Regions from separate parts of the Nocardiopsis sediminis genome, predicted to be linked through region 2. Evidence: riboswitches for the same ligand, from Rfam matches in the RefSeq annotation. Region 2 holds a riboswitch; each other region holds the start of a gene.
What was found. A riboswitch is a leader RNA that binds a small molecule or an ion and turns the genes downstream of it on or off. The one in region 2 is predicted to bind S-adenosylmethionine.
Positions count from the first base shown of each region.

Region 1: it holds a riboswitch for S-adenosylmethionine, as region 2 does, so the genes downstream of both, thrC (threonine synthase) here and ACFOVU_RS13605 (TIGR04028 family ABC transporter substrate-binding protein) in region 2, are expected to answer to the same signal.
Region 3: it holds a riboswitch for S-adenosylmethionine, as region 2 does, so the genes downstream of both, ACFOVU_RS02390 (peroxidase-related enzyme) here and ACFOVU_RS13605 (TIGR04028 family ABC transporter substrate-binding protein) in region 2, are expected to answer to the same signal.

Region 1 is NZ_JBHSBH010000013.1:252,834-260,187, reverse strand. It holds gene groL (chaperonin GroEL) at 1-579, opposite strand, end outside; gene ACFOVU_RS21410 (ubiquitin-like small modifier protein 1) at 911-1,186, opposite strand; gene thrC (threonine synthase) at 1,281-2,546, opposite strand; SAM riboswitch class I at 2,559-2,700, opposite strand; gene ACFOVU_RS21400 (alpha,alpha-trehalose-phosphate synthase (UDP-forming)) at 3,072-4,511, shown strand; gene ACFOVU_RS21395 (GrpB family protein) at 4,597-5,163, opposite strand; gene ACFOVU_RS21390 (S8 family serine peptidase) at 5,284-6,573, opposite strand; gene ACFOVU_RS21385 (DUF3263 domain-containing protein) at 6,828-7,151, shown strand; gene otsB (trehalose-phosphatase) at 7,253-7,354, shown strand, end outside.
Region 2 is NZ_JBHSBH010000008.1:401,092-408,445, reverse strand. It holds gene ACFOVU_RS13615 (ABC transporter permease) at 1-299, opposite strand, end outside; gene ACFOVU_RS13610 (ABC transporter permease) at 296-1,237, opposite strand; gene ACFOVU_RS13605 (TIGR04028 family ABC transporter substrate-binding protein) at 1,313-2,959, opposite strand; SAM riboswitch class IV at 3,021-3,138, opposite strand; gene ACFOVU_RS13600 (LacI family DNA-binding transcriptional regulator) at 3,426-4,496, shown strand; gene ACFOVU_RS13595 (alpha-L-rhamnosidase) at 4,545-7,205, opposite strand; gene ACFOVU_RS13590 (MFS transporter) at 7,256-7,354, opposite strand, start outside.
Region 3 is NZ_JBHSBH010000003.1:221,147-228,500, forward strand. It holds gene ACFOVU_RS02375 (ABC transporter ATP-binding protein) at 1-508, opposite strand, end outside; gene ACFOVU_RS02380 (FecCD family ABC transporter permease) at 505-1,605, opposite strand; gene ACFOVU_RS02385 (ABC transporter substrate-binding protein) at 1,611-2,687, opposite strand; gene ACFOVU_RS02390 (peroxidase-related enzyme) at 2,764-3,969, opposite strand; SAM riboswitch class IV at 4,058-4,165, opposite strand; gene ACFOVU_RS02395 (MarR family winged helix-turn-helix transcriptional regulator) at 4,383-4,934, opposite strand; gene ACFOVU_RS02400 (SDR family NAD(P)-dependent oxidoreductase) at 5,005-5,730, shown strand; gene ACFOVU_RS02405 (NAD-dependent epimerase/dehydratase family protein) at 5,785-6,759, opposite strand; gene ACFOVU_RS02410 (nucleotide sugar dehydrogenase) at 6,765-7,354, opposite strand, start outside.

The DNA of each region.
Region 1 (7,354 bases), on a different contig from region 2:
GCGCATGCCCTCGGCGAGTTCGAGCTCCAGACCGAAGGTCTGGCCCTCCTCGACCGTGATGACGCCTTCCTTGCCGACCTTGTCCATCGCCTCGGCGATGGCGTCGCCGATCTGGGTGTCGCTGGCGGAGATGGAGGCGGTGGAGGCGATCTGCTCCTTGGTCTCCACGTCCTTGGAGATGTTGGCCAGCTCGTCGCTGATACGGGCGACGGCGGCCTCGATGCCGCGCTTCAGGCCGACGGGGTTGGCGCCCGCGGCGACGTTGCGCAGGCCCTCGCGCACCAGGGCCTGGGCGAGGACGGTGGCGGTGGTGGTGCCGTCACCGGCGACGTCGTCGGTCTTCTTGGCGACCTCCTTGACGAGCTCGGCCCCGATCTTCTCCCACGGGTCCTCGAGCTCGATCTCCTTGGCGATGGAGACACCGTCGTTGGTGATCGTGGGGGCGCCCCACTTCTTCTCCAGCACGACGTTGCGGCCCTTGGGGCCGAGGGTCACCTTGACGGCGTCGGCGAGCTGGTTCATGCCGCGCTCAAGGCCGCGCCGGGCTTCCTCGTCGAACGCGATCAGTTTGGCTGCCATAGACTTCTTGTCCTCCCGAGACCGGGCTGGTACGCGTGGGAACGAGCCGATGCCCGCGACGGACGGCCCCGGCTCGCCCCGGCAACCCGTCTGCCGGAGGCCGCGGCCTCATCGTCTCGATCCGGAATTAGCACTCCTCATCTCAGAGTGCTAAGAGTCCCATTTTTAGCACTCTCGATGGTCGAGTGCAAACGACCTGCGCTCGAATTCGCCGAGCGATCACCCGCAGGTCAACCCGGCCCTCAACGCCGAAACCCGCACCCGCCGGAACGGGGCCGGGGGATGCGGGCGGGGGGTGTTCGGCGGCGGCGCTGCGGGCGCCGTGCGGGGCTCAGCCGCCGGCGACCGCGGGGATGATCGAGACCTCGGTGCCGTCGGCGACCGCGGTGGCCAGGCCGTCGGCGAAGCGGACGTCCTCGTCGCCGACGTAGACGTTGACGAAGCGGCGGATCTTGCCGCTGTCGTCGAGGATCCGCGCCCGGATACCGGGGTGGTCGGCCTCAAGGTGGTCGAGCACGTCCTGAAGGGTGGCCCCTTCGGCGGTGACCTCGGCCGCGTCCTTGGTGTAGGTGCGCAGGATGGTGGGGACGCGAACGCTGACGCTCATGGCGTGTGAACTCCTTGTCTTCAGGGATCGGCGCCGGCCCGGGCAGGTCCGCGGGCCGGGACTGCGGCGGCCGGGTGGGCCGCCGGTGGCGGCGTCAGAGCAGCCCGGCGTCCTTGAACGCCTTCAGGGACGGCTTGATGGTGGCGGTCACCCCGGCCTCGACCGCGTTGAGCGTCTTGAGGCCGTCGCCGGTGTTGAGCACGACGGTCTCGGCGGCGGGGTCGAGGGCGCCCTCGGCGAGCAGCTTGCGCAGCACGCCGGTGGTCACCCCGCCCGCGGTCTCGGCGAAAACGCCCTCGGTGCGCGCCAGCAGGCCGATGGAGTCGACCACCTCGGCGTCGCTGACGTGGGCGACCGCGCCGCCGGTGCGCCGGCAGATGTCGAGCACGTAGGGGCCGTCGGCCGGGTTGCCGATGGCCAGCGACTTGGCGATGGTGTCGGGCTTGACCGGCTGGATGACGTCGTGGCCCTGCTCCCAGGCGCGGGCGACCGGCGAGCAGCCGGTGGCCTGGGCGCCGAAGATCTTGTAGGGGCGGTCCTCGACCAGGCCCAGCTTGATCAGCTCCTGGAAGCCCTTGTCGATCTTGGTGAGCTGGGAGCCCGAGGCGATCGGGATGATGATCTGCTCCGGCAGCCGCCAGCCGAGCTGCTCGGCGATCTCGTAGGCCAGCGTCTTGGAGCCCTCGCCGTAGTAGGGCCGGAGGTTGACGTTGACGAACCCCCAGTCCTCGCCGGCGGGGTCGCCGATCAGTTCCGAGCAGAACCGGTTGACGTCGTCGTAGTTGCCGTCGATGGCGACCACGCGGCCGCCGTAGACGGCCGCCATGATGACCTTGCCCTCTTCGAGCCCGGCCGGGATGAACACGCACGAGCCGAAGCCGGCGCGCGCCGCGGCGGCGCCGACCGCCCCGGCGAGGTTGCCGGTGGAGGAGCAGGACAGGGTGCGGAACCCGAAGGTGCGGGCGGCTTCGACGGCGATGGCCACCACGCGGTCCTTGAAGGAGTGGGTGGGGTTGCCGGAGTCGTCCTTGACGTGCAGTGTGCGCATGCCCAGCTCGGCGGCGAGGCGGTCGGCGCGGACCAGGCGGGTGAGGCCCGGGTTCATGTTGGGCAGCTCGGCGACGTTGGCGGGTACCGGCAGCAGCCCGGCGTAGCGCCAGATGCTGGCGGGCCCGGCGGCGATGGAGGCGTGGCTGACCTCGCCGAACTCGTAGGCGACCTCAAGGGGGCCGAAACAGAACTCACACGCGAAGCGCGGGCCGAGCTCGTAGCGCTCGCCGCATTCGCGGCAGGAAAGGGCCACTGCGGGGCCGAAAGGGCGGGCGGTGGTGGCACCAGGGCCGGTGGCGGTCATCGCCATGCGAGGCGTCTCCCCTCATCTTCCCTGTGAGCCGATCTGGCTCCAGGACGGAGTTGGCACCTGCCCCGGCCGCCCCGCAATTTCCGCGGAATCGCACGCCGAGATGGTTGCCGGGGCTTCGCAGGGCCGTTCCCTCCACCCCTCTGGATGAGCAATATGAAGTTGTCGGTGATCCACTCGGGATACGTTCGCCACTGTAACCGACCGCCCCTCGGCTCTGCCATCCGGGGTGACCGGGATGACAGCGGGTCGGCGGCGGCGAGCGGGGGCGTGGCCAGGGCCGCCGCGCGGGCCTCGCTCGGGCCCGGAGCCTGTGTGCGGCAGGGGGTGCGTGCCCGCGCTTCCGCTTCCGTATCCGGGCGGACACGCCCCGAGAGGGACGGACATCTCGGCAGGTTTGGGTTCCTCTGTGACGGGCGAGACCTATGACACCTTCCCGTACACCCACCCGCCCCTCCGCCGGGCGGGGGCCGGGTGGTCAAATGGGAATCCGGCCCGGATGTCATGCGAGAGGTGGACGATCAGGTGGACAAGGCACAGATCCTCGTCGCTTCCAACAGGGGACCGGTGTCCTTTTCGATCGATGACGACGGTGCGCTCCGCCACCGGCGCGGAGGCGGCGGGCTCGTGTCCGGCCTCAGCTCGGCCGCCGCCCAGGCCGACACGCTGTGGGTGTGCGCCGCCCTGTCCGACGCCGACCGCCAGGCGGCGTCGCGCGCCCCCGAGGGCCGGCTCGACCGGGCCGGGTTCGACGTCGGCGGCACCAGCGTGCGGATGCTCGACATCCCCCCGGCGACCTTCGCCAACGCCTACACCTCGGTGGCCAACTCCACGCTGTGGTTCGTCCACCACATGCTCTACGACACCCCCAACAAGCCCGGCTTCGGGGCCGAATTCCGCGCCGAGTGGGCCGACTACCGCGCCTACAACACCGCGTTCGCCGAGGGCCTGCTCACCGGCTCCGCCGACAACGCCCGGGTCGCCGTGCAGGACTACCACCTGGCCCTGGTGCCCCGGATGCTCCGCGGCCGCCGCCCCGACCTGCGCATCTCGCACTTCTCCCACACCCCGTGGGCGCCGCCGGAGTATTTCCGGATGCTGCCCACCGACATCGCGCGCGAGCTCCTCGAGGGCATGCTCGGCGCCGACCGCCTGGGCTTCCTCAGCCGGCGCTGGGCCGACGCCTTCCTGCGCTGCTGCGAGACGTTCCTGCGCGCCGATGTCGACTGGGACAAGCGCACCGTCGAGTACGGCAGCCGGGTGATCGGCGTGGCCGTGTACCCGCTGGGCGCCGACGCCGAGGGGCTGCGCGAGCGGGCCGCGGCCGACGACGTCGCCGAGCGCCGCGCGGCGCTGCGCGAGCGGGTCGGCGACCGCCGGCTCATCGTCCGGGTCGACCGCACCGAGCTGTCCAAGAACATCGTGCGCGGCCTCGAGGCCTACCGGGAGATGCTCCGCGACCACCCCGAGTGGCACGGCCGCGTCACCCACCTCGCGTTCGCCTACCCCAGCCGGGGCGACGTCCCCGAGTACCGCGAGTACACCGAATCGGTGCTCCGGGTCGCCAAGGAGATCAACGAGGAGTTCGGCACCGACTCCTGGACCCCGCTGATCCTCGAGGTCAACGACGACTACCCGCGTTCGCTGGCCGCCTACCGGCTGGCCGACGTGCTGCTGGTGAACCCGATCCGCGACGGCATGAACCTGGTCGCCAAGGAGGGGCCGGTGCTCTCCGACGACGGCTGCGCACTGGTGCTGTCGACCGAGGCGGGCGCCGCCGACGAGCTCGGCGCCCACGCCCTGCTGGTCAACCCCTACGACGTCAGCGAGACGGCGCGCGCGCTCCACACCGCGCTGGAGATGCCCGCCGAAGAGCGCCGCGAGCGCAGCGCCCACCTGGCCGAGCAGGCCACCGCGGTGTCGCCGCAGCGCTGGTTCGGCGACCAGCTGCGCGCGCTCGGCTGACGGCCGCCGATGGTCGTGCCCGCGGCGGCTCCGGCGGTCGCCGCGCGGCGGTGTCCCGGTGCGCCCGGACTCCGTGAGCGGGGTGTCAGGAGCGCGACATGATCTCGTCGATGACCGGTGACTTCGCGTCGGCGTAGTCCTGGAGGCTCTCCCACCGCCGCTCGGCGAGCCCGCGCTTGGTGCTGGCGTAGAGCTCGTGGTCGCCGGGGTGGGTGCGCAGGTGGTCGCGGAAGCGCAGCATGCGGTCGGCCTCGCCCGAGCCGGCCCCGAGCACGTGCAGGTCGATGTTGACGTCGGGGCCCTTGAAGAGCCTGCGGCCGTCGCCGCCGGGGTCGCGGTCGACCAGCGTGTACCCGGCGCCGGCCAGGGGCGGCAGGTAGGCGTCCTCGTCGGCGGGGTCGGCGACCAGCAGCAGCAGGTCCACGCACGGGGTGGCGGTGAGCCCGGGTACCGAGGTGGAGCCGACGTGCTGGAGGTCGAGCACGGAGTCGCCGAGGGCCTGGCGGATGCGCCCGGCTTCACGGTGGAAGAGGTAGGGCCATTTGACGTCGTAGTCGGCGACGGGGACGCGGCCGTCGACCAGCCGCCGGCCGGCCGGCGGCGCATCGGCGGGGTTCCGGCCGCGCAGGGGCAGGGGGTCACTGGGGGACATATTGGACAAGCTTTTCGCCCCGGGGGCGCTCCGTCAAGCCCTGACCCACCCGCGGGTTCCCCTGCTGACCGGGGGCGATACCGACCGCGCGGTATGCCGGCCGCGATCGGGAGGCGGGCGTCAGCGCTTGCGCCGCGACCCGCCGCGGCGGCGCCGTCCGCGGGCGGTGGCGGCCTGCGCGCGGCCGGAGTCCGCGCCGGCGGTCTCCGTGGCCGCGGCGGTGCTCCGCGAGGGCAGGCCGTAGGGGTTGGCGGTCGAGCGGCGCACCAGGACGGTCGCCACCGCGGCCAGCAGCAGCGCCAGCACGGCGGCGCCCGTCCACAGCGCCCACGGCGGGAGGAAGGGGTCCTCGGCCGCGGCGGCGAGGTCCTCGTCGTAGAGGGGGACGTCCTCGGCCGCCGTGCCGGCGGCGTCGAGCGCACCGGGCACGTCGAGCAGCCCGGCGCCGTACCCGGGGCCACCGCCGCCGGCGGGCGCGGCCGCGCCCTCGACCAGCGCGTCGGCCACCTGGCCGGGCAGCAGCTGGGGGTGCTCGGCGCGGATGAGCGCCGCGGCCCCGGCCACGAACGCGGCGGCGGGGACGGTGCCGTCGGCGGTGGTGTAGCCCTCGCCCGCATCGAGCGTCTCGACGGCCGCGCCCGGTGCGGCGAGCGTCACGGAGTCGCCGCCCGGGGAGTCAGCGGTGAGCGCCCCGTCCTCGCCGAAGGCGCCGACGGTCAGCACGGGGCCGGGGCCGGAATCGTCGCCGGTCCCGGCATCGGCGGTGGTACCGGCCGCGCCGGTGGCGCCCGGGCCGGCGGGGACGACCACCAGCACCCCCCGGTGGGCGACGGTGTCGATCGCCTCCTGCACGCCGGGGTCGGACACGGCGCCCTCCGCGGCGCTTTCGGGGAGGGCGAGGATCTGCGCGCCCTCGGCCGCCGCGTAGCGGATGCCGTCGGCGAGCGCGGCGGCGGTGTCGACCGACCCGGCGCCGGTGCCGCCGTCGCCGGGCTCGACGCGCACCGACAGGATGTCGGCGGCCGGAGCTACCCCGATGATGCCGCCCGTGAACTCGCGCCCGTGCCCGCTGGCGGCGATGATGCCCGCCGCCCCGGTGGAGCCGCCGTAGCCGTCGTCGCCCGGGGCGAGGTCCTGGCCGGTGAAGTCGCGACCAATGGTGACGGTGTCGCGTAGATCGGGGTGGCCATCGTCGACGCCGCTGCCGAGGACCGCGACGGTGATCCCGTCGCCCGGGGTCTCCACGGCGGCGTCGGTGGCGCCGATCGCGTCCATGCCCCACTGGTCGACGCGCAGCTCGGCGCCGGTGTCGCCGGCCGCCGGCGGGGCGAGCGACACGGCGATGGCCGTGGCCGCCGCGGCCGCCCCCGCGGCCCGTGCCGAACGCGTCCCGGCTGCGGATGTGCGCATGGCTGTGGACCCCCGTGACGTATCGTCGGACTGTCGCATTCAGTGCGGCCCCGACCAGGCCGTCCAGGCGCGAACGCGGGCCATTCTCGCATGTACCGCCGCATCGGGTGAGCCGCAATCGGGGGCGCGCGCCGGCGACGGGCCATGAGGACAGGTAACTCTAACCCCGGGGGGCGATCCTCCTGCTACTTCTCCTCAGCGCCCCTACCCAGTCGCTACCATGAGTCGCGCCAATCCGGACGAGGAGGCGCCCAGTGTCAGATCCCGGGCTATTTGATCGAGAACCGTCCGATTTCTCCGCGGATGCGGCGACATCCGCACAGGAAACCGGCCTCGAAGATCGCGAACAGCGCATCCTGGCCTTCGAACGCCAATGGTGGAAGTTCGAGGGCTCCAAGGAGCAGGCCATCCGCGACGAGTTCGGTCTCTCCCCCACCCGCTACTACCAGCTGCTCAACGGTCTCGTCGACCGTCCTGAAGCACTCGCCTTCGACCCCATGACCGTCAAACGGCTCCGCCGCCTGCGCGCCGCGCGGCGACGCCAGCGCACCGCCCGCCGGCTGGGTATCCAGCTGTAGCGCGCCGCAGGATCCGGCAGCAGCCGCCCCGCGACCCGCCCCGAGGGCATAGCACAGACATACGCGCACGAGCGGATATACCGAGCGAGAGACATCCATCCATGCCTCTGCCCCACCCCCGGTCCGGCGCGGCCTCGGCCGCGCTGGACCGGATCGTGGAGCGGCCTTCGGGTGCGCTCCTGGCCTTCGACTTCGACGGCACC
Region 2 (7,354 bases):
ACGGTGACGGCGACCAGGGCGCCCGACAGCGAGTGGACCGAGCCGTGCACAACGCGGGTGAACACGTCGCGGCCGGTGGCGTCGGTGCCGAACCAGTAGTGGGCGCCGGGCGGGTGCAGGGCGTCGGCGGCCACGCCGGTGGTGGGGCCGGCGGAGGTGAACAGGCCCGGGGCCAGCGCCCAGGCGACCGCGACCGCGATGACGGCGATCGCGAGCACGGTGGCGGGTTCCCAGCGGCGCAGGCGCCGCCACAGCGGCAGCGGGGTCCGGTGGGGTGCGGAGGGGGTGGGGTGGTTCATGCGGTGGCGCCCGCCTTGTTCCTCAGACGTGGGTCCAGTACCGGGTAGAGCAGGTCGACGATCAGGTTGATGAGGACGAACACGGTGGCGGCGAGCAGGACGACCGCTTGGAGGACCGCGACGTCCTGCTGGGCGACGGCCTGTTCGGTGAGGCGGCCGATCCCGGCCCGGCCGAAGACGGTCTCGGTGACCACGGCGCCGCCGACGAGTTCGCCGAACAGCACCCCGGCCATGGTGAGGGTGGGCGGCAGGGCGTTCTTGGCGACGTTGCGCCACAGCACGCGGGAGCGGCTCGCGCCGCGGGCGCGCACCACGGTGACGAAGGGGCGGGTGTGCACGTCGTCGATGCTGCGGGTGAGGATCTGGGCCAGGGGTGCGGCGATGGGCACGGCGAGGGTGAGCACCGGCAGGATCAACCCCTCCACCGGGCCGGGGCGCACGACCGCGACCAGGCCCAGCTGGAAGGAGAACACCTGGACGAGGACGATGCCCAGCCAGAACACCGGCACCGAGACGAACAGGGACGGCACGGCACGTAGCGAGCCGCGGATCCAGGCCAGGCGCGGGTAGGTGGACAGGAACGCGATGGCCGCGGCGAGCAGGGCGGCGGCGGCGAAGCCGAGGACGGCGAGCAGCAGGGTGTGGGGCAGCGCTTCGGCCAGCAGCAGCCGCACGGGGGTGCCGGTCTGCACGGAGTGGCCGAAGTCGCCGCTCAGGAACCCGAGCAGGGTGTGCAGGTACTGCTGGTACAGCGGGGCGTCGACGCCGTAGGCAGCGCGCAGGGCGGCGATCTGCTCGGGGGACAGCCCCAGTTCGGGGTTCTCGAACTTGATCATGACGGCGTCGCCGGGCATGGCCTGGAGCAGGATGAAGGCGGCGGTGAACGCGGCGAGCAGGACCACGAGGGCCTGCCCGGACCGCCGTAGAGCGTGGTTCAATCCGACCTCTTCGGATGTGTGTGGTGGCGGGTGGCGGGGCCCGCCCCGGAGACCGGGGCCGGGGCGGGCGCGGGGTCAGTCCGCCAGCCACGCCTCGTGGAAGGCGGGCCGGCCCACCGACTCGAAGGCGAGGCCGTGCACGTAGGGTGCGCTGCCGTAGACCTGGGGCTCTTCGAACAGGGGGATGACGTAGGCCTGTTCGGCCAGGTACTCCTGGACGGCGGCGGAGGCGGCGTCGCGTTCGCCGGGGTCGGGGGTGGAGGCCACCTCTTCGAGGAGTTCCTCCAGTTCCGGGTCCTCGATGGAGTCGTCGCCGGGGTCGCGGTTGAGGAGGGTGTTGCGGTTCTGCGAGTGGAACTGGCTCTTGATGACGTCGAGGTCGGCGCGCCCCACCATGGAGTGGTAGATCTGCACCTGGTCGGGGTCGTTGATTGCTTCGGCGTAGGTCCCCGCGTCGGCGGTGAGGATCTGGAGGTCCACGCCGATCCCGGCGAGCTGCTGGCTGATGAGGGTGAGCGCCTCGAATGAGCGGGGCTGGGGTGCGGCCTCGTTGACGACGAGGGTCAGCGGGGTGCCGTCCTTTTCGCGGATCCCGTCGGGGCCGGGGGTCCACCCGGCCTCCTCCAGCAGGTCGGCGGCGCGTTCGGGGTCGTGCTCCAGGTGCTGCGACTGGTCGGTGTAGCCCAGGGCGGTGCTGCTGAGGATGGAGGTGGCCACCGGGTAGCGGTCGGTGTAGACGGTGTCGACGACCTCCTGGCGGTCGATGCCGGCGATGAGCGCCTGGCGGACCCGGATGTCGGAGAGGATCTCGTTGCCGAAGCGCAGCCCCAGGCTGTTGTTGACCCCGTTGGTCTGGGGCGCGTGGACGCTGAACCCGGCCTCTTCGACCTGCTCCTCGTCCTGGGCCTCGACGTAGCGGACGACGTCGGCCTGCCCGGAGGTGAGGGAGCCCACGCGGACGCTGTCCTCGGGGGTGACGCTGATGAGGATCTCGTCGAGGTGGGCGCGGCCCTGGTTGTCACTGCCGGGCGGGGCCCAGGCGTAGTCCTCTCGGGCGGTGAGGGTGAGCTCGGTGCCGACCTCCTCTTCGGTGATGACGAAGGGGCCGGTGCCGATGATCTCGGTGGAGTTGCCGGGGCCGAAGTCCTCGAAGGCCCGTTCGAGGGTCTCTGCGGAGAGGATGCCGGAGTTGATGGTGGAGGTGGCCTGGAGGAAGCCGGGCGAGGGCTCCTTGAAGTGGAAGCGCACGGTGGTGTCGTCGACGACCTCGCTGCGCTCGTAGTTGTTGATCGCCTCGGAGACGATGAGGGCGCGGTCCTGGTCGCCCAGCCCGTAGAGGTCGAAGTTCGCGGCGACGACCTCGGCGGTCAGGGGTGAGCCGTCGGAGAAGGTGACGTCGTCGCGCAGGGTGAAGGTGTATTCGGTGGCGTCGTCGTTGACCTCCCAGTCGGTGGCCAGCCAGGGCTCCAGCTCCAGGGTCTCGGGGTCCTGGTGGACGAGCCGGTCGGTGATGTTGTTGACGAGTCCGCCGTTGGGGTAGAAGCCGGCCGAAGGCGGATACAGGCTGTCGTGGGCCTGGTGTTCGAGGTAGACCAGGCTGCCGCCGGTGACGGGCTCGCCGTCTGCGCCGGCGGAGGAGTCCTGACCGCAGCCGGTGAGCGCCAGGACGGCGAACGCGGCCACCAGGGCCAGGGCGCGGACCGACGTGGTGGAGTGGGACACGTTCTTCCTCTCAGGGGGAGGGCCGGCGCGGGCGACCGTTCGCGGGGGCGAGGCAGGGTACGGGGGGCGCTTGCGTCCGTCGGGCGGGCCGGCGGGCGCCTGGTCGCGCTCGGGAGCACCCCACCGCCGCACGAGGGTTGCTGTTCCGCCCGCCGAGCCGGACAGCGGAACTCTGGACCACGAGCAGAAAACATACCATATGGGTAGGAAAAATAGGTTTTCGGCTCGGTGTCACGTTCCGGCGGGACGTATCCGGAGCCGGTTCACGGCGCCGTCGAGGCCGATGACGGCGCCGCGTTCGCCGCCGGCGATGAGCGAAGGGGCGCAGGTGGCCCCGCGGACACAGCGCGCGGCGGCCCATCGGGTGACCCTGAAACCGACAATCGTTTGCCACCCGCGCCGGAGCCCCGGCTCCGGAGCGGGCCCTCCGGGGAAGGCCGTATGCCACCATGAGGGGACACCGACCTTGACGAGGAGAACCGTGGCCCCCGAGGAGCACCACAGCGCGGCGCGACGCTCGAACGGCAACCGGAAGCCACACGCCACCATCTACGACATCGCCCGGCATCTCGGGGTGAGCCCCTCGACGGTGTCGCGGGCGCTCAACAAGCCGGGGCGGATCAACGCCAAGACCGAGCAGCGGATCCGCGAGGCGGCCGCCGAGCTCAACTACCGCCTCAACCCCATGGCGCGGGCGCTGCCCACCGGGCGGACCAGCACCATCGGGCTGATCCTCTCCGACATCACCAACCCGGTCTACTTCACCCTCGTGCGCGGCGCCGAGCGCATCGCCGCGGCCGCGGGCTACACGCTGGTCCTCGCCGAGTCGCAGGAGTCCGTCGAGCTGGAGGCGCAGACGGCCGAGCGGCTCCTGCTGTCCGTCGACGGGCTGGTCCTGGTCTCCTCCCGGATGGACGACGACCACATCGAGGCGCTGGCCGACCGCAAGCCGCTCATCACCGTCAACCGGCGGGTGGGGGCGGTTCCGGGGATCGTGCCCGATGTCGTGCCCGGCATCCGCGACGCCCTGGACCACTTGGCGTCGCTGGGCCACCGGTCCATCGCCTTCCTGTCGGGGCCCGGCGTGTCGTGGATGAACGAGCTCCGCTGGAACACGCTGCTGGACGAGGCGCCCGAGCGCGGGATGGCGATCGTGGAGATCGGCCCCAACGACCCGACCCGCGACGGCGGCCGCGCGGCGCTGCGCCGGGTCCGGGCGTCGGGGGTCACCGCGGTGGTGACCTACAACGACCTGATGGCCATCGGCCTGCTCGACGCCTACCGCGGCGCCGGCATGGACATCCCCGGCGACCTGAGCATCGTGGGCTTCGACGACATCTTCGGGTCGGACTTCACCTCCCCGCCGATGACGACGATCCGGACCCCGCTCGACCTCGCGGGCGAGGAGGCGGTGCACCGGCTGATCGCCACCACCGCCGAGGACGCCGGGGAGGCAGGGCAGGCCGGTGCCCCGGAGCCCCGGCGGGTCGGCACCGAGTTCATCCTGCGGGGGTCGACGGCGGCCCCCGGCCGCTGACGGCGTCGACGGATCGGGCGGCGAGCGGTTCGAGACGCCGGGGCCGGCTCATCCGGGCAGGGGGCGGCGGTCCGAGAGGGAGCCGGGTCCGCCTCGGAGGGTCGTGCCGTCGGGGAAGCGGACCTCCGCCGCCGACCCCGGGGGCACGTCGACGGTGATCGCGAGGTCGCCGTCCTCGATGCGCCAGCCGACGGTGATGGTGCCCTGGGGGCTCTCGAACGTGCCGCGCGCCCAGGTGAGCGAGGGGTCCACGGCCGGGGCGACGGTGAAGGACTCCCACGCCACCGACCCCGGTGCCTGCCGCAGCCCGAGGGTGTGGGTGTGCAGGAAGCCCACGACCGCCCCCTTGCTGTAGTGGTTGAGCGACGCGGTGGCGGTTCCATCGGCGTCGACGCCGTCCCAGTCCTCCCAGATGGTGGTCGCGCCGCGGTCGAGCATGCCGAGCCAGGACGGGGAGGTCCGCTGGTGCAGCAGCGCGTAGGCGGTGTCGGCGTGGCCGGTGTCGGCGAGCACGGGCAGCAGGTCGGCGGTGGAGAGGAACCCGGTGCCCAGGTGCCCGCCGGCCTCGGCGATGAGCGCCACCAGGCGGTCGGCGGCGCGCGCCCGCAGGTGGGTCGGCACCAGGCCGAAGGCGAGGGCGCGCACGTGGGCGGCCTGCGTGTCGGGGGTGATGCGCCCCTGCGGGTCGCAGAACTCGCTTCGCCACGCCGCCCGCACCTGCTCGGCGATCGCGCTGTAGCGCCCGGCGTCGCCGGAGCGGCCCAGGACGCCGGCGATCGCGGCGAGGGTCTGCACGGAGCGGAAGAGGTAGGCGGTGCCGACCTCGCCCTTGTCGGCCAGGTACCAGGCGCGGGGGTCGGCCTGGATCGGGTCGATGAGGGAGCCGTCGGCCGCGCGCTTCTTGGGCTCCAGCCACTCCCCCCAGTGGAAGGAGCCGTCCCAGATGAACTCCTCGTGCGGCAGCGGCTGCGCCGAGCGCTCGATCCGCGAGGGGTGGCGGGCGGTGCGCGCGGTCGTCAGCGCCCATTCCACCCAGCGCACCATGGCGTCCCAGTTCTCGGCGAGGACCGCGTGGTCGCCGTAGGTCTCGTACATCACCCAAGGCACGAGCACGATGGCGTCGCCCCAGCCGGCGGAGCCGGTGATCCCGTCGGCCAGCGGATCGTCGCGGTGGACCTTCCGCCGTGCCGGGTCGGGTGCGATGTTGGCGATGCGGCCGTCGTCGAGCTGGTCGTCGCGGACCGAGCGCAGCCACTTGCGGCTGAAGCCGGCGACGTCGTAGAGCCGGGCGGCGGTGGGGGCGAAGACCTGGTAGTCGCCGGTCCAGCCGGCCCGTTCGCGGGTCGGGCAGTCGGTGGGGACGTCGACCGCGTTGCCGCGGAAGCTCCAGTCGGCCGCCGCGTGGAGGCGGTCCAGGTCGGGGTCGCTGCACGCGAAGGTCGCGGTCCGGCGCAGGTCGGTGTGGACGACCTGCATGGTGAGGGCCGAGGGGTCGAGCGGCGCCCCGCCCCGGGTGAGGCGGGCGTAGCGGAACCCGTGGACGGTGTGGCGCGGCTCGAACACCTCCCCGGGCTCGCCTGACGCGATCACCTCGTCGCGCTGGACGAAGCGGAAGGGCGGTTCGCCGGGCCGCATGCTGTCGAGGTGGGTGGTGGTCAGGTCGCCGTCGGTGTCGAGGTGCTCGCCGTGGTCGATCACGGTGCGGGTGCCGGCCGGGCCCGGGTCGCGCAGGGTGATCCACCCGCTGGCGTTCTGCCCGAAGTCGGCGATGTGGGCGCCGCCGGGCAGGCGGGTCACCGAGCGGGGGGCGATCTGCTCGATGCGGCGGACCGGCGGCGCCGGTGACCAGCCGATGGGCGGTGCGATGACGGCGTCGATGCGGACCGGGCGCTCGCCGGTGGGCGCTGCGGTGCGGTCGGTGGTCTGGCCGTCCATGAGGTCGGCCCGGGTGATGTCGCCGGTCCGGAAGGTCCAGTCCGAGCCGGTGCGGATGGTCTCCGCGGTCCCGTCGGTGTAGCGAAGGTGGAGTTCGAGGCGGGCCGCGGTCGTCGTGCCCCAGGTGGCGGGGGTGCGCCAGGGGCCGGTCCGGCCGCGGTACCAGCCGTCGGAGAGGATCACCTCCAGCAGGTTGGTGCCCGGCCGCAGCGACGCCGCGACGTCGGCGGCCTGTGCGTAGAGCGTGTGGGCGTAGGAGGTGGAGCCGGGGGCGAGTTCGGCGGTACCGGCGCGCTCGCCGTTGACGAACGCCTCGTACACGCCCAGGGCGGTGGAGTAGAGCCGCGCCCTGGCGACCTCGCGCCGCACCTCGAAGCGCCCGGTCAGCACGTAGGCGGGGCGGGTCCCCGGATCCGGGACCGCGTCCTCGTGCGGCGAGATCCACCGGGCCGACCAGTCCTCGTCCCACAGCCCGGCCTCGAACGCGTGCCACGCCGACCACCCCGATACCCTGCCGGCCGCGCGCACACGCACGCCCCAGGTGACCTCTTCGCCGCTGCGCAGCGGCCGCCACGGCCACTCCACGAACAGGTGACGGGACGAGGATGCGCCGGCCGGCGGCCGGCCGGCGCCGTCGATGCGCGCCCGCAGCTCGTAGCCCTCCTGGCCGCTCCACCCGGGCGGGAGCTTCCAGGACAGCATCGGCCGGGGCCCGGAGACCGGGAACCGGTCGCCGCCGCTGTCGGTGCGGAGGTCGTGGGGCGGGGGCTCCATCTGTGCTCCTCGGGGGGGTCGGGGCGGTCGTGCGCGGTTCCGCCCGGCGGTCAGCGGACGGATTTGACGCGGGTGAAGATGATCAGGCCGCCGATGAGGGCGAGTACCGCGCCGGACAGGTAGAGGACCGTGTAGTTCTGTTCGCCGCC
Region 3 (7,354 bases), on a different contig from region 2:
GGTCGAGGGCCGATGTCGGCTCGTCGAGCAGCAGCACCCGCGGCTCCTGGGCCAGCGCCCGGGCGATCAGCACCCGCTGCGCCTGCCCGCCGGACAGCTCCGACAGCCGCCGCTCCCCGAGCTCGGCCAGGCCCAGGCGTCCGATGGCGCCGTCGACCGCCGCCTGGTCGTGTGCGGTCGGCCGCAGCCCCATGTGCGGGGTGCGGCCGAGCATCACGGCCTCCTGGACGGTCAGCTCGAACGGCGCCTCGCTCGACTGCGGCACATAGGACACGACCTTGGCGTGCTCGCGCCGCGGCGTGCGCAGCAGGTCGCGGCCGTCGAACGACACCTTCCCCGCCTGCGGGGCCAGGATCCGCGCGATGATCTTGGTCAGGGTCGACTTGCCGGAGCCGTTGGGGCCGAGCAGCGCGCAGAACGTGCCCTCGGCCACCGTCAGGCCCACCCCGTCGAGCACGCGGTGGCGCCGGTAGCCGAACTCCACCGCCGAGACTTCCAGGCCGCTCACGCCGCCGCCCTCCGGGTCAGGATGAGGTTGATGAAGATCGGGGCGCCGATGAACGCCACCACGATGCCGACCGGCATGACCGACGGCGCGAGCACCGTGCGGCCGATCGTGTCCGCCACCAGGAGCAGCAGCCCGCCGGTGAGGAAGGAGAACGGCAGCAGGTAGCGGTGGTCGGCGCCGATCGCCAGGCGCGCGATGTGCGGGCCGACGAGCCCGACGAAGCCGATGACCCCGCAGAAGGACACCACGACCGCGGCGAGCACGACCGACAGCGCGATCAGGCCGATGCGCAGCGCGGTCACGTTCACGCCCAGGCTCTTGGCCGCGTCGTCGCCCGCGAACGCCACGGCGTTGAGGTCCTTGGCGAACCACAGCAGGACGGGCAGCGCGAGCAGCGCGACCGCGCCGACGATCTGCACCTCGGTCCACGTGGCGTCGTTGACCGACCCGAACGTCCAGCGCACGATCGCCTGGAGGGTGTTCTCGTCGGCGACGAACTGGAGCGCCGCCGTCATGGCCTCGAACAGCTGTGTCAGCGCGATGCCGAGCAGCAGCAGGGTCGCGGTGGCCAGCGACTTCGCCGATGCCAGGCCCAGCACCAGGGCCGACACCAGCAGCGCCGTCCCCAGCGCGCTGAGGATCACCAGCCACGACGCCGACCCGGATGCGCCGCCGGTGAGCAGGATGGCCAGTGAGGCGCCGAACGCCGCCGCCGGGGACACCCCCAGGGTGAACGGGCTGACCAGCGGGTTGCGCAGCAGGCCCTGCATGACCGCGCCGGCCACCGACAGGGCGGCGCCGGCGGCGAAGGCCAGCAGCGCCCGGGGCAGGCGCAGCTCGGTGATGATGGAGTAGGACCGCTCGAAGTCGGCGGCGAGCGTGCCGCCGAAGAGCGACAGCCGCACCGCGCTCGCCACATCGACGGCGGTGATCCCGGCGGTGCCGATGGTCACGCACCATGCGACCGCCAGGACCGAGGCCGCCGCCCCCGCGGCCAGGACGGCGCCGCGCAGCGCGCCCCGGCGCCTCGGGGCGCGTGCGCCGCCGGCCGTTGCATCCTCCGGCTCCGCCGCTTTCGGTGGAGTCGTGGTCGCCATACCGGTCACCCGACCTTCCGGATGTATTCGTCGGCGCCGGCGAACTCGGTCTGCTGGTAGTCCTCGACCCAGCGGCGCAGGTACTCCTCGGGGTCGATGTCGGCGAACTCGTCGGGGTGCAGCCAGGTCGCCAGGTAGAGGGCGCCGATGGCCTTGGACAGGCCGCTGGTGGCCCACCCGTTGCTCACGTAGACCTCGCCGTCTTGGACGGCGGCGATGTCCTGCCAGCCGGGGCGGCCCAGCAGGTCGTCGCCGAGGTCGTCGAAGCGGCCGGAGCCGGTCGGCTCCGCGGCCGGGTCGAACTCGTGGATGATCAGGGCGGGGTCGCGCTCGGCCACGGCGGCGGGGTCGACCGTCGTCTCCGACTGCACGTCGCCGCCGGTCTCGACGTCGCCGAAGACGTTCTCGCCGCCGGCCGCGGTGATGATCTGGTCGAAGCCGGAACCGGGCAGCACGGTCAGGTAGGGCTGGACGGTCTCCCAGTACACGGGGACGGGCTCGGTGCCCTCGACCCGCTCGTCGATCACGCCGAAGATCTCGTCGTAGAACCCGGCGACCTCGGCGGCCTGGTCCGGGCGGTCGAAGACCTCGCCGAGGAGGTCCATCGTCTCGTGGAAGACGTCGAAGTCCCAGGCGGTGGCCACGACCACCGGGATCCCGAAGGACTCCAGCTGGGCGGCGGCCTCCTCCCAGGCTCCGTTGCGGGGGAGGATGAACACGTCGGGGTCGAGCTCGGCGACCGCCTCGAAGTTGATCTCCGACAGGTCCTCGCTGACGACCTCGTCCTCGCCGAACCCCATGTAGGGGAGGCGTTCGGCGGAGACCTTGTCGACGCCCACGATCGTGTCGCCCGCGCCGATCGCGCGCACGAACTCGTTGCCGTAGCTGTTGAGGACCACCGCGCGCTCGACCGGGCCCTCGATGGTGACCTCGCGGTCGGCGTCGTCGACCACGGTGATGGACTCGGCGGCGGCGCCGTCGGATTCGGGGACGACCTCGCCGCAGCCCGCGATGAGGGTCGCGAGCACGCCCGCGGCGGCGAGGGCGGTGAATGGTCGGGTGCGGCGGCGTATCTGTGGCATGGGGTGCCTCTTCCGGGTGTGGTGCGGGGTGGGACGACCGGCGCGGGGGCAGGGGGCGCGGCGGGGTCGGGCCGGGTCAGGCCGGGCCGGCGGCGGGCTCGGTGCCCGGCCGGAACGGTTCGCCGAGGGTGAGCATCAGCCGGTTCGCCCAGGCGAAGAACGCGACCGACCCCACCAGGTCCACCAGTTCGACGTCGGTGATCCCGTGCGATCGCAGGTCGGCCAGGTGCGCTTCGGTGGCCGACGCCGGGGTGGTCGACAGCGCCGCGGCGAAGGCGACGACGGCGGACCAGCGGGCGTCCTGGCCGTCCCACAGCGGGGACAGGTCCAGCGCCTTCCAGTCGTGGTCGCGGGGGAGCGAGGCGTCCAGCACGCGCTGGACGTCGGCGGTCCGCTTGGACATCTGCGACGCCTTGCGCGAGTGGACCGATGCGCAGTACACGCAGTCGTTGACCTTGCTGGCGGCGGCCGCGGCGAGCTCGCGCTCGGCGCGCGGGAGGCCGTCGCGGGTGTAGAAGACGGCGTAGTCCACCGCGGTGCGCGCCCGCAGCAGGGCGGGTGCGCGCGACAGCAGCCGGAAGTAGGCGTCGTTGGTCTTGCCGGCGAACGCCTCCTTCTGCTCGTCGGTGAGGTCGCCGGGCTCCACGGGCGGGACCCACGGGGTCCACGACAGCAGCTCCTGGGTGTAGGCGACCGGGCGCTCGGCGCCGTTGGCCGCCGTGGTGGCGGTGCTCTTGGTCCGGCCGCGCGCCGGCGTCGGGCGCTCCAGCGGGGCGTCCGTGGCCTGGGCGGCGCCGTCGACCAGGCGCAGGCCGTGCACGAGCCGCACCAGGAACGCGGTGAACGCGGCGACCTGGGAGATCACGATGATCTCGTCGGGGGTCCAGCCCGCTGCCGCGAGCCGGTCGGTGTCCTCGCGCCGCACCAGGGCGGGGGAGGTGGTCAGCAGGTCGACGTGCTCGGCCGCGGCCCGCAGCGCGGGGTCGGCCGGCGGTTCGTCGGCGTAGAGGGCGGGGTCGGCGCCGAGGCCGGCGTGGTGGGCGACGATGTCGGCCGCTCCGTGCCGGCGGGCCGCGAGGGCGGCGAGGCCCCGGCGCACCGGGGCTGCCACGGGGCCCGCAACGGTGAACAGGGCGTCATAGGCCGCCTGGACCTCGCGGGGGAACTCGGGCTTGGCGTTGCGGGCCGCCTCGACGGCTGTGCTGAGGCGGGCCAGGCCGCCCACGGTGTCGGGGGCGGCGGCGTCGCCCGCCGCGGCATCGGTGCTGTGCGCGCTGCTCACTGTCTCCGCTCTCTCATCGTGCCGGAGGCGGGAGGGAGGGCAGGAGCCGGGCGGGGGCTGCGGACCGGACGGTCCGGGGTGCCCCGATCGTGCACGCATGCCGCGTTCCCGCAGCCGGGTCGTAACTCCGGAGGCACCCCGCCGTGCAGGAGGTTGCCGGCCAGCAAGCCGGATCTTCGCGCTGGCACTCTTGACCTGCGACGAACGTAAACGATCTCGCCAAACGCGCACAAGCCGGTTGAAGGTGACAAATGCGACACATTTGGTAGGAATTGCGACCGTTGACCGGTTCCAGGGGTGTGGGAGCGCGTCCAGCCGCCGGCCGACGCCGCCTTGGGCGGCGCAGTCACCGCGGTCCGCGGCGTCCGCCGACCGCAGCGGGAACGCCTTCGCAGGGCGGTCCCGGCCGCCCCTCAGCCGCCGGTTCCGACCTGGGTGGGGCTCGCGGTGCCCAGTTCCGTGTGCAGGTCGCCCAGGAGCGCGCGCAGAAGGCGGTCGAGTGCGTCCCGGTCGCCGGGGGCGAGCCCGGCCACCAGCTCGGATTCGCGGCCGAGGACCCGGTCCACCAGGCGCTCGACGGTGTCGTGCCCGGCCGGGGTGAGGGTGACGTCGACCGCGCGCGAGCCGTCGCCGCGCGGGCTGCGCTCGACCAGGCCGTCGCGCTCGGCGCGCGTGATGCGCTGGGAGATCGCCCCGGGGGTCACCATGGTGCGCTCGGCGAGGTCGCGGGTGGTCAGCCGGTAGGGCGGCCCGCTCCGCCGCAGGACGCTGAGCAGGTCCAGGGTGGCGGGGTCGGCCCCCGCTGCGGCGAGGACGCGTCTTCGCTCCTCGCCCAGGAGCTTGGCGGCGTGCCAGATCCGGGTGACGATCCCGATGCTCGTGACGGGGGTCTCCGGGCGTTCGCGCAGCCACGCCAGGGAGATGGCGTCGATCGGGTCGTCGGGGTCCAGGCGGTCGTTCGGCATGCAAGGCCTACGTTCAGATCTAAATGATATATTTCGTTTAGGTCTGAACCCTACCTTGAGGAGGGGCCAAATGGCACGAACCGTCATCGTCACCGGAGGCGGAACGGGAATCGGCCGGGCCATCACCGCGGCGTTCGCACGATCCGGCGACTCCGTCATCATCACCGGCCGCCGTCGCGGCCCGATCGAGGCCGCGGCAAAGGAGGAGGGCGGCAGCGTCAGCGCCGCCGTCTGCGACGGCACCGACCCCGAGCAGGTCGGCGCGTTCGCCGATGACCTCCCCGGCCGGGTCGACGTCCTGGTCAACTGCGCCGGCGGCAACACCGACTTCGACCGGGAGCCGGCGCGCGACCTCGCGACCCTCGCGGGGAACTGGCGCGCCAACATGGACGCCAACCTGCTCACCGCCGTGCTCATGACCGAGGCCGTGCGCGACCGGCTCGCCGACGGCGGGTCCGTGATCAGCATCGGCTCCATCGCCGCCGACAAGGGCTCCGGCCCCTACGGCGTGGCCAAGGCGGCCCTCGCATCCTGGAACGTCTACGAATCCGGCCGGCTCGGGCCGCGCGGGGTCACCGCGAACGTGGTCGCGCCCGGCCTCATCGACGACACCGAGTTCTTCCGCGGCAGCCTGTCCGAGGAGCGCCGCAAACAGCTCATCGCCATGACCCGGACCGGCCGCGTCGGGACCCCCGATGAAGTGGCGGAGACCGTCCACTTCCTCGCCTCCGGCTCCGCCCGCCAGATCACCGCCCAGGTCCTCGCGGTCAACGGCGGCGCCCACCCCACCCGCTGAACGCCCCTCGATCCTCTGCGCCCTCCGGCCCGGCGCGCGCCCGCGCCGGGCCGGTCACGAGGCCAGCCACCCGGGGGCGGCGCGGGCCCACGCGATGGTGCGGGCGATCCCCTCGTCGAGGGGTGTCTCGGCGCGCCAGCCCAGGATGCGCAGCGCCTTGGCGGTGTCGGGCACGCGCCGGTCGATGTCCTGGTAGCCGTCGCCCAGGGCCGTCGCGGTCACCAGGGTCCGCGGCGGGTGGTCCGCGCCGGCGAGGCGGGTGACCAGGCCGACGGCCTCGGCCATCGTGGTCTCGCGGTGGCCCCCGATGTTGAAGCACTCACCGGCCGCCCCGGGCTCGGCCGCCACGCGCAGTGTGCCCTCGACGGCGTCGTCGATGAACGTGAAGCAGCGGGTCTGGTGCCCGCTGTCGTAGACCTCCGCCGGCAGCCCGTTGAGCACCCGGTGGATGCTGCGGCTGACCACATAGGCCGGCCGCTGCCGCGGCCCGTAGACGTTGAAGTAGCGGACGACGGATGCGCGCAGCCCGTGGCCGCGGGCCAGGGCGAAGGCCATGTGCTCGGCCAGGGCCTTGCTGGAGGAGTAGGTCCAGCGCTCGGCCGAGGTGGGGCCCACGACGCGGTCGTCGTCCTCCGCCCACGGCACGGCGGGGTTCTTGCCGTAGACCTCGCTGGTGCTGGCCATGATCACCCGGGCGCCGGTGTCCAGGGCCCGCCGCAGGACGTTGCGGGTCCCCAGGATGTTGACGTCGAGGACGTCGAGCGGCCGGCTCAGGTAGCGGTCCACCCCCACCACGGCCGACATGTGGAAGACGGTGTCGACATCGGGCGTGATCACCCGGGCCACGGCGGCCTCGTCGGTGATGTCCCCCTTGACATAGGCGACCGCCCCACTGTTCAGCGCCTCCGGGGGCGGCGGCGCCACGTCGAAGACCACGACCTCGGCGCCCTCGCGGGCGAGGCGTTCGGCGAGGTGGCCCCCGATGAACCCGGAGCCGCCCGTGACAACGGCCCTGCGGATCGAACCCACCGCCCTCACCGCCCGACGCCGCGGTAGGTGAAGCCCAGCTCGCGCAGGCGGGCGATGGTCTCGGGCGGGTAGTATGCGCGCCCGTCGTAGACCAGGCAGGGGTCGGCCACCCGCTCCTTGAGGGCGGCGAAGTCCAGCCGCCGGAAGGGGGTGTGCCCGGCGAGCACCGCGACGCAGTCGGCGCCCGCGACGGCGTCCGTCCACGCGGTCTCGGCGGGCAGGCCGAACACCGAGCGGATCTCGGCGGGGTCGGCCAGCGGGTCGAAGACGCGCACCCGCGCCCCGGCGGCGCGCAGCCGCTCCACCACGCCGGCGGCCGGGGTCGCGCGCAGGTCGCCGGTGTCGTTCTTGAACGCCGCCCCCAGCACGGCGACCACCGCCCCGCTCGGCTCCCTGCCGAGCTTGATGAGCTGGTCGGTGATGGTCCGGGCGGCGTACTCCGGCATTTCGTCGTTGACGCGCCGGGCGGTCTCGACCGTCTGCAGCCGCGCGCCGCGGTCGCGCGCCGAGCGCGCGGCCATCCACGGGTCCTTGGTGAGGCAGGCCCCGCCGACGCCCACGCTGGGCAGCAGGATGTTGACGTTGCCGTTGCCCT